DNA from 2 places in the Mesorhizobium sp. WSM4817 genome. Region 1 is predicted to be linked to the other one. Evidence: predicted binding sites of a transcription regulator. Region 1 holds the regulator's gene; the other holds the start of a gene.

Region 1 (5,515 bases):
GTGAAGCCGCGGCGTTTCAAGTTTTTTGGCGAAGGCGGATCAGTTGCAGACCGGGACGGTGCCCGCCGCCACGCCGGCGCAGACCTCTTCCTGCTTGATCCAGCCGGCGTCGATGACGACGTTGAGATTGTCCCTGGTGATGGCAATCGGCGTCAGGAACAGCGACTTGACGACATTGCCGCCCGGCGTGGTGAAATCCTTGACACCGGCAATGTCTGTCATCGGCTTGCCGTCGGCCAGCTGCGAGGCGATCTCGGCGGCGTTCTTGCCGAGCTCGCGCGCGTCTTTCCACACCGATACGGTCTGTGTGCCGAGCGCGATACGGTTCAGCGCGGCATGGTCGCCGTCCTGGCCCGAAACCGGGACGGATCCGGCCAGGCCTTGCGCCGTCAGCGCCGCGACGACGCCACCGGCGGTGCCGTCATTGGCGGCAACCACCGCATCGACCTTGTTGTCGTTGGCGGTCAGGAACTGTTCCATGTTCTTCTGGGCGTTGGCGGGAAGCCAGCCGTCCGTATAAGCCTCGCCGACATTCTTGATCTTGCCGCTGTCGATGGCATCCTTGAGCACTTCCATGGAGCCGGCGAACAGGAAATCGGCATTAGGGTCGGCGCCCGAGCCCTTGATGAAGACGTAATTGCCTTCCGGCGCCACCTTGAACACTTCGCGGGCCTGCATGCGGCCGACTTCCTGGTTGTCGAAGGTCAGATAGAAGACGTCCTTGTTCTCGATCAGCCGGTCATAGCCGACGACCGGAATGCCTTCGTCCAGCGCCTTCTGCACCGCCGGACCGATGGCCGAGGCATCCTGCGCAAGGATAATCAGCGCGTTGGCGCCCTGCGAGATCAGGCTTTCGACGTCGGTCAGCTGCTTGCCGGGATTGGACTGTGCGTCAGCGGAGATATATTTATCGCCGGCGGCCTCGATCGCCGCCTTCATGGCGGCTTCGTCGGTCTTCCAACGCTCTTCCTGGAAGTTCGACCACGAAACGCCAATGACCTTGTCCTTGGCCTGCGCGGCCGACGCGAGCGTCAGCGACATGGCGACCCCCGCCAGAATGGCGGCTGCGAATCTCTTCATGATATTCCTCCCTGCGCCGCGTAGGGCGCGACCAACTGGCCCGAAGGCCGGCACAAAGGCTCTATTTTTTTCGAGCCTCGAAAAAATACTGGTCCAAGGCCGAAGCACTGTCAACACATTTCTGATGGATTTTGACGTCCTGTCGAGATTTTTTCGAGGCTCGGAATAAATAATGACAGCCCCTTTTGCTTCTGCCAGTATTTGTCCGACATACCGACGGCTTCCGATTCATGAGCGGCCGCGGCAATGAGGAGGAAACAAAAAATGTCGGTGGGAATCCGTCATGACGATCTGCGCCGGCGCAACCGGGCGATGGTGATTTCGGCCGTGCGCCGGGCAGGCCAGCCGTCGCGGACCGAGATCGCCGCGACCACCGGCCTCAGCCATTCGACCATATCGGCGATCTCTGCCGACCTGATCCAGGAAGGCATCCTGGCCGAGAGCAAGGCGAGCGAGACGGTTTCGCTGAAACGCGGCCGGCCGCAGGTCGGCCTCAGCCTCAATCCGCAAGCCGCTGCGGTGTTGGCCGTCGTGTTGTCGCTGAATTTCCTGTCGGTCGCCGTCATCGATTATGCCGGACAAGTGGTCGCCGAGGAACAGCGCCGGCTGGACACGCTGACCATGTCGCGTGACGCGCTGATCGACGAATGTGTCGCCATCGTCCGGCGCCGGCTCGAAGATCCCGACCTCGATGTCCAAAGCGTCGCCCGCATCGCGCTGGCGATCCAGGGCATCACCGATTCCCACGCGCGCGCCATGTTGTGGTCGCCGATCACGCCGCAGACGAACATCGCCTTCGCCGACATTCTGGAACGCGAGTTCGGCATCCCGGCCATCATGGAGAACGACTGCAACATGATGGCCGTGGCGCTGCGCTGGCGCCACCCGGATCGCTACCGCGACGATTTCATCGCCATCCTGCTCTCGCACGGCATCGGTATGGGGCTGGTGCTGAAGGGCGAGCTGTTCACCGGCACCCACTCCTCAGGCGGCGAATTCGGCCACATGATCCATCGGCCGGGCGGCGCGCTTTGCCGCTGCGGGCGGCGCGGCTGCGTCGAGGCTTATGCCGGCAACTACGCCATCTGGCGCAACGCAAGGCTGTTGAGCGAGAACGCCGAGCCGGTCGCCGATGTCAGCGACGCCGACATGCGGGCCTTGGCGGCCCGGGCGCGCGAGATGGACGGACCGGAGCGCGAAGCCTACCGCAAGGCCGGCGAGGCGCTCGGCTTCGGGCTCGGCAGCCTGTTTGCGCTGATCGATCCGGCGCCGGTGGCCATGGTCGGCGCCAGCGCTGCCGCCTTCGACCTGATCGAGCCGGCCCTGCGCGAGGCCATCGCCCAGACCGCCGGCGGCCAGCATTCGGGTTCGATTTCCTTCGACACCGAGCCGAACGAGCTGCCGCTGATACGCGAAGGCTGCGCCATGCGGGCGCTAAGCTTCGTCGATCAGGAGATTTTCGCGCCGAGCATCCAGGCACGAGCCGGCTCGGTCGGAAAGAACGTGGCTTGAAGGATTCCCGGGTCGCGACTTGGGGTGTGTTGAGATTCAGGTCAGGCCGAGTCGAGAATGGTGGGTTCCGAGAACCGGAGCGGAGCGTACTTTTGGGTACGTGAGCCCGCGCATGACCCCGAAATCGAGATCGATTTCGGAAAGGTCGTGCGCAAAATCAAAGTTCTACAGCGTCCTTTGCGTGCCCAACAGGGTGCGCGGCGCTGTAGGTAAGCGCAGGTATCAGCCGTTCGCAGGCCGGCATCACCTGAATATCAGCACATCCCCTAGTCTTCCCTGATCGCATAGCCCGCGCCGCGGATGGTGCGGATGACATCGGGCATGCGACCATTGTTGACCGCCTTGCGCAACCGGCCGACATGGACGTCCACCGTGCGCTCGTCGATGTAGATCGTCTCGCCCCAGACATTGTCGAGCAACTGGCTGCGCGAGAAGACCCGGCCCGGGTGGCGCATCATGAATTCGAGCAGCCGGAATTCGGTCGGCCCGAGCCGGATCTCGCTCTTCTTGCGATAGACCCTGTGCGATTCACGATCGAGCATGATGTCGCCGACCTTGAGCACGCTGGACAGCACTTCGGGCTTGGCGCGGCGCAGCAGCGCCTTGACCCTGGCCATGAATTCCGGTGTCGAGAACGGCTTGACCAGATAGTCGTCGGCTCCGGTCGAAAGGCCGCGCACCCGGTCGCTCTCCTCGCCGCGCGCGGTCAGCATGATGATCGGCAGCCGCTCGGTTTCGGGGCGCACCCGAAGGCGCCGGCAAAGCTCGATGCCGGAAACCGCCGGCACCATCCAGTCGAGCACCAAAAGATCGGGCACGTTTTCCTGCAGCCGGATTTCGGCCTCGTCGCCGCGCGTCACCACCTCGACCTGATAGCCTTCGGATTCAAGATTGTAACGGAGGAGGACGCCCAGCGGCTCTTCATCCTCCACCACCATGATGCGCGGCGCGATCATCGGCCGGTTACTCCTGTCATGTCGCCGGCGCCGACATCGTCGTTTCGTCGAGCTTCGGGCGGTCCGCCGGCAATTGCTGCCCGGTCACGACAAAGTAGGCGTTTTCGGCGATGTTGGTGACGTGATCGCCGATACGCTCGAGATTCTTGGCGCAGAACAGAAGGTGCGTGCACGCGGTGATGTTGCGCGGATCCTCCATCATGTAGGTCAGGAGCTCGCGAAAAACCGCCGTGTATTTCACGTCGATCTTCTGGTCGTCGGCGCGCAGTTCCTTCAACGCGCCGGCATCGCGCGACACATAGTGCTCGACCACGCCGCGCAGCTGCACAAGAACGAGGTCCGCCATCGCGTCGATACCGTGCGACAGATTACGCGGCGTCGCGCTCTGCCCGACTGCGCTGACCCGCTTGGCTATGTTCTTGGCCAGATCGCCGATGCGCTCGAGATCGCCCGCCATGCGGATTGCGCCAACCACGGCGCGCAGATCCTGCGCCATCGGCTGCCGCTTGGCGATCAGCGTGATGGCGCTGTCATCGAGTTCGCGCTGCCGCGCATCCATGATGGCGTCGTCCGAGACGACGCGCTGCGCCATCGCATTGTCCGACGCAAGCAGCGCGCGGATCGAGGCCGCTACCATTGCGGCGGCGAGCTCGTCCATGTCGCGGATCAGCCTGTCGATGTGCTCCAGTTCCTCGTCGAAAGATGCGACGGTGTGTTCACCCATGGTGCTGTCCTCGTGTTCGAAATTCGCCGGACCGCTCAGCCGAACCGGCCGGTGATGTAGTCCTGGGTGCGCTTGTCGTCGGGGTTGGTGAACATCTTGTCGGTCGCGCCCTCCTCGACCAGATACCCGAGATGGAACATCGCCGTGCGTTGCGACACGCGCGCCGCCTGCTGCATCGAATGGGTGACGATGACGATCGTATAATTCTGGCGCAGTTCGTCGATCAGTTCCTCGACGCGGGCGGTGGCGATTGGATCGAGCGCCGAACAGGGCTCGTCCATCAGGATCACTTCCGGCGACACGGCGATGGCGCGCGCAATGCACAGACGCTGCTGCTGTCCGCCGGACAGACCGGTTCCCGACTCGAGTAGGCGATCCTTGACCTCGTTAAACAGGCCGGCCTTCTTCAGGCTCGATTCGACGATGCCGTCCAACTCGGCCTTGGTCCTGGCCAGGCCGTGAATGCGCGGACCATAGGCGACGTTTTCGTAGATCGACTTCGGAAACGGGTTCGGCTTCTGGAATACCATGCCGACGCGAGCTCGCAGCTCGACGACATCGATTTTCGGATCGTAGACGTCCTCGCCGTCGAGCGTGATCTTGCCGCTCACCCGCGCGATATCGATGGTGTCGTTCATTCGGTTCAGGCAACGCAGGAACGTCGACTTGCCGCAGCCCGATGGCCCGATCAACGCCGTCACCTGATGCTCGCGGACATCGAGATCGACGTCGAACAGAGCTCGCTTCTCGCCGTAGTGAACAGAGACCTTTTCGCCCTTCATCTTGATCGAAGGGGCGTTGGTTGCGCTGCTCAGTTTCTGCTCGACGCCGGCTTCCGTCATGATGTTCATATCCTCTACTCCTTACCAGCGCCGCTCGAAGCGCCTGCGCAGTATCACCGCGATGGCATTCATGATGACCAAAAACACCAGCAAAATCAAAATCGCCGCCGAAGTCTTCTGCTGGAACCCCGCTTCCGGGAAATCCGCCCACATGAAAATCTGCACCGGCAGGATCGTCGCGGGATCGGTGAAGCCGCCGGGAATGTCGACGATGAAGGCGACCATGCCGATCATCAGCAACGGCGCGGTTTCGCCGAGCGCATGCGCCATTCCGAGGATGGTGCCGGTCATGATGCCCGGCATCGCCAGTGGCAGGACGTGATGGAATACGGTCTGGACCTTGGACGCTCCGATGCCAAGCGCCGCCTCGCGGATCGAAGGCGGCACGGCGCGCAGCGAAG
Region 2 (5,515 bases), on a different contig from region 1:
GAGGCTTCGCAGCAAATAGGCCAACGAGCCGATTGAAGGATTGAACAGAAAAAGCCACAGCATGCCGGCAATCGCCGGCGCCACGGCATAGGGCCAAATCAACAGGGTGCGGTAGAGGCCTTTGCCGCGCACCGCCTTCTCGGCCATGACCGCAAGCAGCAGGGCCACGCACATCGCGACGACCGCGGTCGCAAGCGAGAACACCACGGTGACCTTGATCGAATTGAGGTACGCCGGATCGGCCAGCACCTTGCGGAAATTGGCAAACCAGACAAACCTGGTCCTCAGCCCGAACGGATCCTGTCTGAGCATCGACTGGTAAAGCGCCTGACCGGCCGGCCAGTAGAAGAAAACCAGTGTTATGGCGAGTTGTGGCGCCACCAGCAGGTAGGGCAGGATCTTGTTGGGAAAGACGACGCGGGGAGACAGGCTGATTTCCTTCGCTATCTCGGGGACGCCCACGCGAACTCGCGTGGGCAGACACCAACTGAGATAAACTCGTCAGTTCTCCAGCGCTTCCTTGATTGCGGCGTTGCCGCGCGTAACCGCGTTGTCAAGCGCCTGCTGAGCGGTTTGCTGGCCGGCCAGCATCTTCTCGAACTCCTCGTTCTGGATATCGCGCACCTGCGGCAGGTTCGGCAGCCGCACGCCCTTCGAGTTGTCGGTCGGCGCCTTGCCAGTCATTTGCAGGATGGGTGTCTCACGGCCGGGGTTCTTGTCATAGAAGCCCGATTTCTTGGTCGCCTCGTAGGCAGCAAGCGTCACCGGCAGGTATCCTGACTTCTGGTGCAGATATTCCTGCACATCGGTCTTGGACAGGTAGGCGAAGAACGCCGCGACACCCTTGTATTGTTCGTCCGACTTGGCGCCGAACACCCACAGGCTGGCGCCGCCCGGCGTGGTGTTCTGCGGTGCGCCCTTGGCGTCGCTGTCGTAGGGAAGCTGGCCGATGCCGTAGTTCATGCCGGACTTGACGATGTCGCCGAGGCCGCCCGACGATTCGGTGAAGATGCCGCATTCGCCGGCGAGGAAGATCTGCTTGGCTTCGGAGGTGCGCCCGCCATATTTGAAGGTGCCGTCCTTGGCGAGATCCGCGAGCGCCTGGAAGTGGTTGACAAAAATCGGCGCGTTGATCTTGAGTTCGACATCGCCGCCGGCCAGGCCGTTCTGCTGGGTCGCCCACGACACATCATTCCACGCCGCGAAATTCTCCAGATGGATCCAGGTCAGCCAGGTCGAGGTATAGCCACAAGGGGCGGCGCCGCTCGTCTTGATCTTCTTGGCGGCTTCCCATACCTCGTTCCAGGTCTTCGGCGGGTTGTTCACGTCGAGCCCGGCCTTCTGGAAGATATCCTTGTTGTAGTAAAGGATCGGCGAGGAGGAGTTGTAGGGGAAGGACAGCATGGTGCCGTCCGGCTTCGAATAATAGCCGACGATACCGGGCAGATACTGGCTCTTGTCGAAGGTCATCCCGGCACCGGTCATCACCTCGGCCACCGGCTTGATCGCGCCCTCGGCCGCCATCATCACGCCGGTGCCGACGTCGAACACCTGGAGGATATCGGGCGCCTGGCCGGCGCGGAAGGCGGCGATGCCGGCGTTCAGCGTCTCCGGATAGGTGCCCTTGAACACCGGAACCAGTTCATAGTCGCTCTGGCTGGTGTTGAAATCCTTGGAGATCTTGCCGACGACCTCGGCGTTGGCGCCGGTCATGGCGTGCCACCAGCTGATCTGCGTGACGGCGAAGGCGGAGGTGGTGGAAAGCAGGGTCAAGGTGGCGGCGACACCGGCCGCGAAGCCGAAGAACTTCATGTTTCATCTCCCGTTTGTCATTGGCGAAAGGGGCACTCTCGCAATGCCAATATGTGCCGCCCGTGACAATTGGACAACGGTTTTGTTGCGGGCCGATGAACTTGATTCCACTTAAAGTGGCGTGCGCTTCGAGATGAGACACGATGGAAAGCAATTGAAAAGCCGGCTTACCAATCGAACAACGACGACGACCGGCAATCGTCGGCGCCTCCTAAAGAGCGCACTTTGCGCGACATGAATTAGTCCGACTTGCCGAGCGCCGTCTCGACCAGCCGCTTGGCATCGGGGCTCGACCATTCGGCCGGGCCGTTCATGTGGGCAATCAGGCAGCCTTCACCGTCGATCAGCATGGTGACCGGCAGGCCGAGCGCCAGGCCGCGTGTCTTGAGATCGTTGAACAGCGCCATCGTCGAGTCGCGGTAGTAGCCGAGCGCCTCGACGCCGGTTTCCTCGAGGAACTTCTTCGGCTTGCTGTCGTCGCCGGCATCGACATTGACCGCGACGACCTCGAAAGCATCACTGCCCATTTCGTTCTGCAGCGCGTCGAGCGCCGGCATTTCGGCGCGGCAGGGCGCGCACCATGTCGCCCACAGATTGAGCAGCACCGTCTTGCCGCCATGGTCGGCGAGCGTCATCGGCTTGCCGTCGGGGCTGTTGAAGGCAAGGCCCTTCAGCGATTGCGGCGGATCGGCGGGCAAAAGTGCTGCAACCTGGCCGGTGGCAGCCGCCGCGACCGACTTGGCGCGGTCGGCCTTGGCGGCGCAGGCGACATCGTCCTTGCTGTCGCCAACCGCGACTTGAGCGGGGGCGTTGTTGCCAGAACCGCTTTCGCTGACATATACCGCGACCGCGCCGGCAAGCACGCCTGCCACCAAAGCGGCGAGGATGAGGCGCGGGGCCGGGAAAAATCGATTGCCGTCTGCCATTTTTTAAAACTGCTCCGGAGCACGGGTTATAGCGATGAGCGACAAGAAGGCCAGCAACCAGATGTGGGGCGGACGTTTTGCCTCGGGTCCGGCCGCGATCATGGAAGCGATCAACGCGTCGATCTCGTTCGACCGCAAACTCTACGCGCAGGACATCCGAGGCTCGATCGCCCATAGCGAGATGCTAGCGCAAACCGGCATTATTTCGGCGGCCGATCAAGAAAAAATCGCTCACGGGCTGAACACGATCCTGGCAGAGATCGAAGCCGGCACGTTCGAGTTCTCGACCAGGCTGGAAGACATCCACATGAATGTCGAGGCCCGCCTTGCCGAGCTGATCGGCCCGGCTGCCGGCCGCCTGCATACCGCCCGTTCGCGCAACGACCAGGTGGCGGTCGATCTCAGGCTATGGGTCAAGGACGAGTGCTTTCGCGTCGCCGAGGCGCTGAAGGGCCTGATCACGGCGTTCCTGGAGCGGGCCGAGGAGCATGCGGCAACGGTGATGCCGGGCTTCACCCACATGCAGGCGGCGCAGCCGGTAACCTTCGGCCATCACTGCATGGCCTATGTCGAGATGTTCTCGCGCGACCTGTCGCGTGTTCGCGACGCTATCGAACGGATGGACGAAAGCCCGCTCGGTGCGGCCGCGCTTGCCGGCACCAGCTTTCCGATCGACCGGCACCAGACGGCCAGGGCACTCGGCTTCCGTGAGCCGATGCGCAATTCCCTCGACAGCGTTTCGGACCGCGATTTCGCGCTCGAGTTTTTGGGGCTGGCGGCGATCTGCGCGACGCATCTGTCGCGGCTGGCCGAAGAAATCATCATCTGGTCGACGCCGCAATTCGGCTTCGTCAGGCTGTCGGACTCATTCTCCACCGGCTCCTCGATCATGCCGCAGAAGAAGAACCCCGACGCCGCCGAGCTGGTGCGCGGCAAGACCGGCCGCGTCACCGGCCATCTGGTCGGCCTGCTGACTGTCATGAAGGGCATGCCGCTGACCTACGGCAAGGACATGCAGGAAGACAAGGAATCCGTGTTCGACGTCGCTGAGACGCTCGACCTGATGCTGGCTGCGATGACCGGCATGGTGCGCGACATGACGGTGAATGCCGCCGCCATGAAGAAGGCCGCCGGGTCAGGCTATGCGACCGCGACCGATCTTGCCGACTGGCTGGTGCGTAGCCTCGGTCTGCCGTTCCGCGAGGCGCACCACGTCACCGGCCGCGCCGTGGCGCTGGCCGAAGAGAGGAAGATCGGGCTCGACAGGCTGCCACTGGAAGACTTGCAGTCCATTCACCCCGGCATCACGACGGACGTGTTTTCGGTGCTTGCCGTGCAAAACTCGGTGAAGAGCCGCACGAGCTTCGGCGGCACCGCGCCATCGGAAGTGAGGAAGCAGATCCGCTACTGGAAAAAGCGCATTGCCAGGGCGTGATGCCGGGGTGCAATGCCGGAAAAACTCGGCTAAAAGCGGCGGGCAAAAGTTTCGGACGGATGGATCGATGACCGCAAGCAGGATTTTGGTGACGCTGACGCTGCTGGCGGCGCTGGCAACCGTAACGGCCTGCGGTAGGAAAGCCGGGCTCGATACGCCCTATGAGGCGGCCGTGCAGGCGCGCAAGGATGCCCAAAAGGCAGAGCAGCCCGTGCCGCCGGAGCCGGAAAAACCGGTCGAGGACAAAAAGTTCATTCTCGATCCGTTGATCTAGAGCCGATGAGATCGGCCGATCTCGTCGTGCTCCAACTTCCGGAACCACTCTCGTGAACCATTTCGACTACCGCGACGGCGTGCTGCATGCCGAGGACGTGGCGATATCAGAGATCGCCGCAAGCATCGGCACGCCGTTCTATTGCTATTCGACGGCGACGCTGACCAGGCATTTCCGCGTGTTTGCGCAGGCCTTTGCCGGGCTCGACGCGCTGGTCTGCTATGCCATGAAGGCGAATTCCAACCAGGCTGTGCTAAAAATCCTGGCAAAACTCGGTGCCGGCGCCGACGTGGTCTCGGAAGGCGAACTGCGCCGCGCGCTGGCCGCCGGCATTCCGGCCAACAAGATTCTGTTTTCCGGCGTCGGCAAGACCGCGCGCGAAATGGATCTTGCACTCTCGGCCGGCATTTTGTGCTTCAACGTCGAATCCGAGCCTGAACTGGAATTGCTGTCGGCCCAAGCCGCGGCGTTGGGCAAGGTGGCGCCGATCTCGCTGCGCATCAATCCGGATGTCGATGCCAGGACCCACAAGAAGATCTCCACCGGCAGGGCCGAGAACAAGTTCGGCATTCCCTGGCAGAAGGCGCGAAAGGTCTATGCCCGCGCAGCTGAGCTGCCTGGCATCAAGGTCACCGGCATCGACACTCATATCGGCAGCCAGATCACCGAGTTGCAGCCCTTCGACGACGCTTTTGCGCTGCTGGTGGAGCTGGTCGGCGTGCTGCGCGCCGACGGGCACGCCATCGAGCATATCGACCTCGGCGGCGGCCTCGGCATTCCCTACCGCGTCGACAACAGCCCGCCTCCCCTGCCGGACGCTTATGCCCAGATTGTCAAGAAGCACGTCGCCAAGCTCGGGCTGAAGGTGATGTTCGAGCCGGGCCGGCTGATATCAGGCAATGCCGGCATCCTGGTCTCGCAGGTGATCTTCGTGAAGGAGGGCGACGCCAAGAATTTCCTGGTCGTCGACGCCGCGATGAACGATCTGATCCGGCCGACGCTCTATGACGCCTTCCATGACATCAAGCCGGTGGTGCAGCAGCCGGCCGCGGCGCCGCGCATGACGGT

The links. The regulator PhoB, encoded in region 1, activates phosphate uptake and scavenging genes when phosphate is short. The targets are predictions, from matches to a motif close to TGTCATNNANCTGTCAT.
Region 2: a site for PhoB is predicted at 1,875-1,891, ahead of ugpB (sn-glycerol-3-phosphate ABC transporter substrate-binding protein UgpB). Genes of this name have one in related genera too.

Annotation. Positions count from the first base shown of each region.
Region 1 covers NZ_JBVVQQ010000018.1:135,017-140,531, reverse strand. Annotated here, with positions in the region: gene xylF (D-xylose ABC transporter substrate-binding protein) at 40-1,080, opposite strand; gene AC0L2K_RS23370 (ROK family protein) at 1,345-2,592, shown strand; gene phoB (phosphate regulon transcriptional regulator PhoB) at 2,859-3,548, opposite strand; gene phoU (phosphate signaling complex protein PhoU) at 3,565-4,272, opposite strand; gene pstB (phosphate ABC transporter ATP-binding protein PstB) at 4,308-5,123, opposite strand; gene pstA (phosphate ABC transporter permease PstA) at 5,136-5,515, opposite strand, start outside.
Region 2 covers NZ_JBVVQQ010000020.1:27,231-32,745, forward strand. Annotated here, with positions in the region: gene ugpA (sn-glycerol-3-phosphate ABC transporter permease UgpA) at 1-429, opposite strand, end outside; gene ugpB (sn-glycerol-3-phosphate ABC transporter substrate-binding protein UgpB) at 502-1,812, opposite strand; gene tlpA (thiol:disulfide interchange protein TlpA) at 2,052-2,738, opposite strand; gene argH (argininosuccinate lyase) at 2,773-4,173, shown strand; gene AC0L2K_RS24205 (hypothetical protein) at 4,241-4,447, shown strand; gene lysA (diaminopimelate decarboxylase) at 4,500-5,515, shown strand, end outside.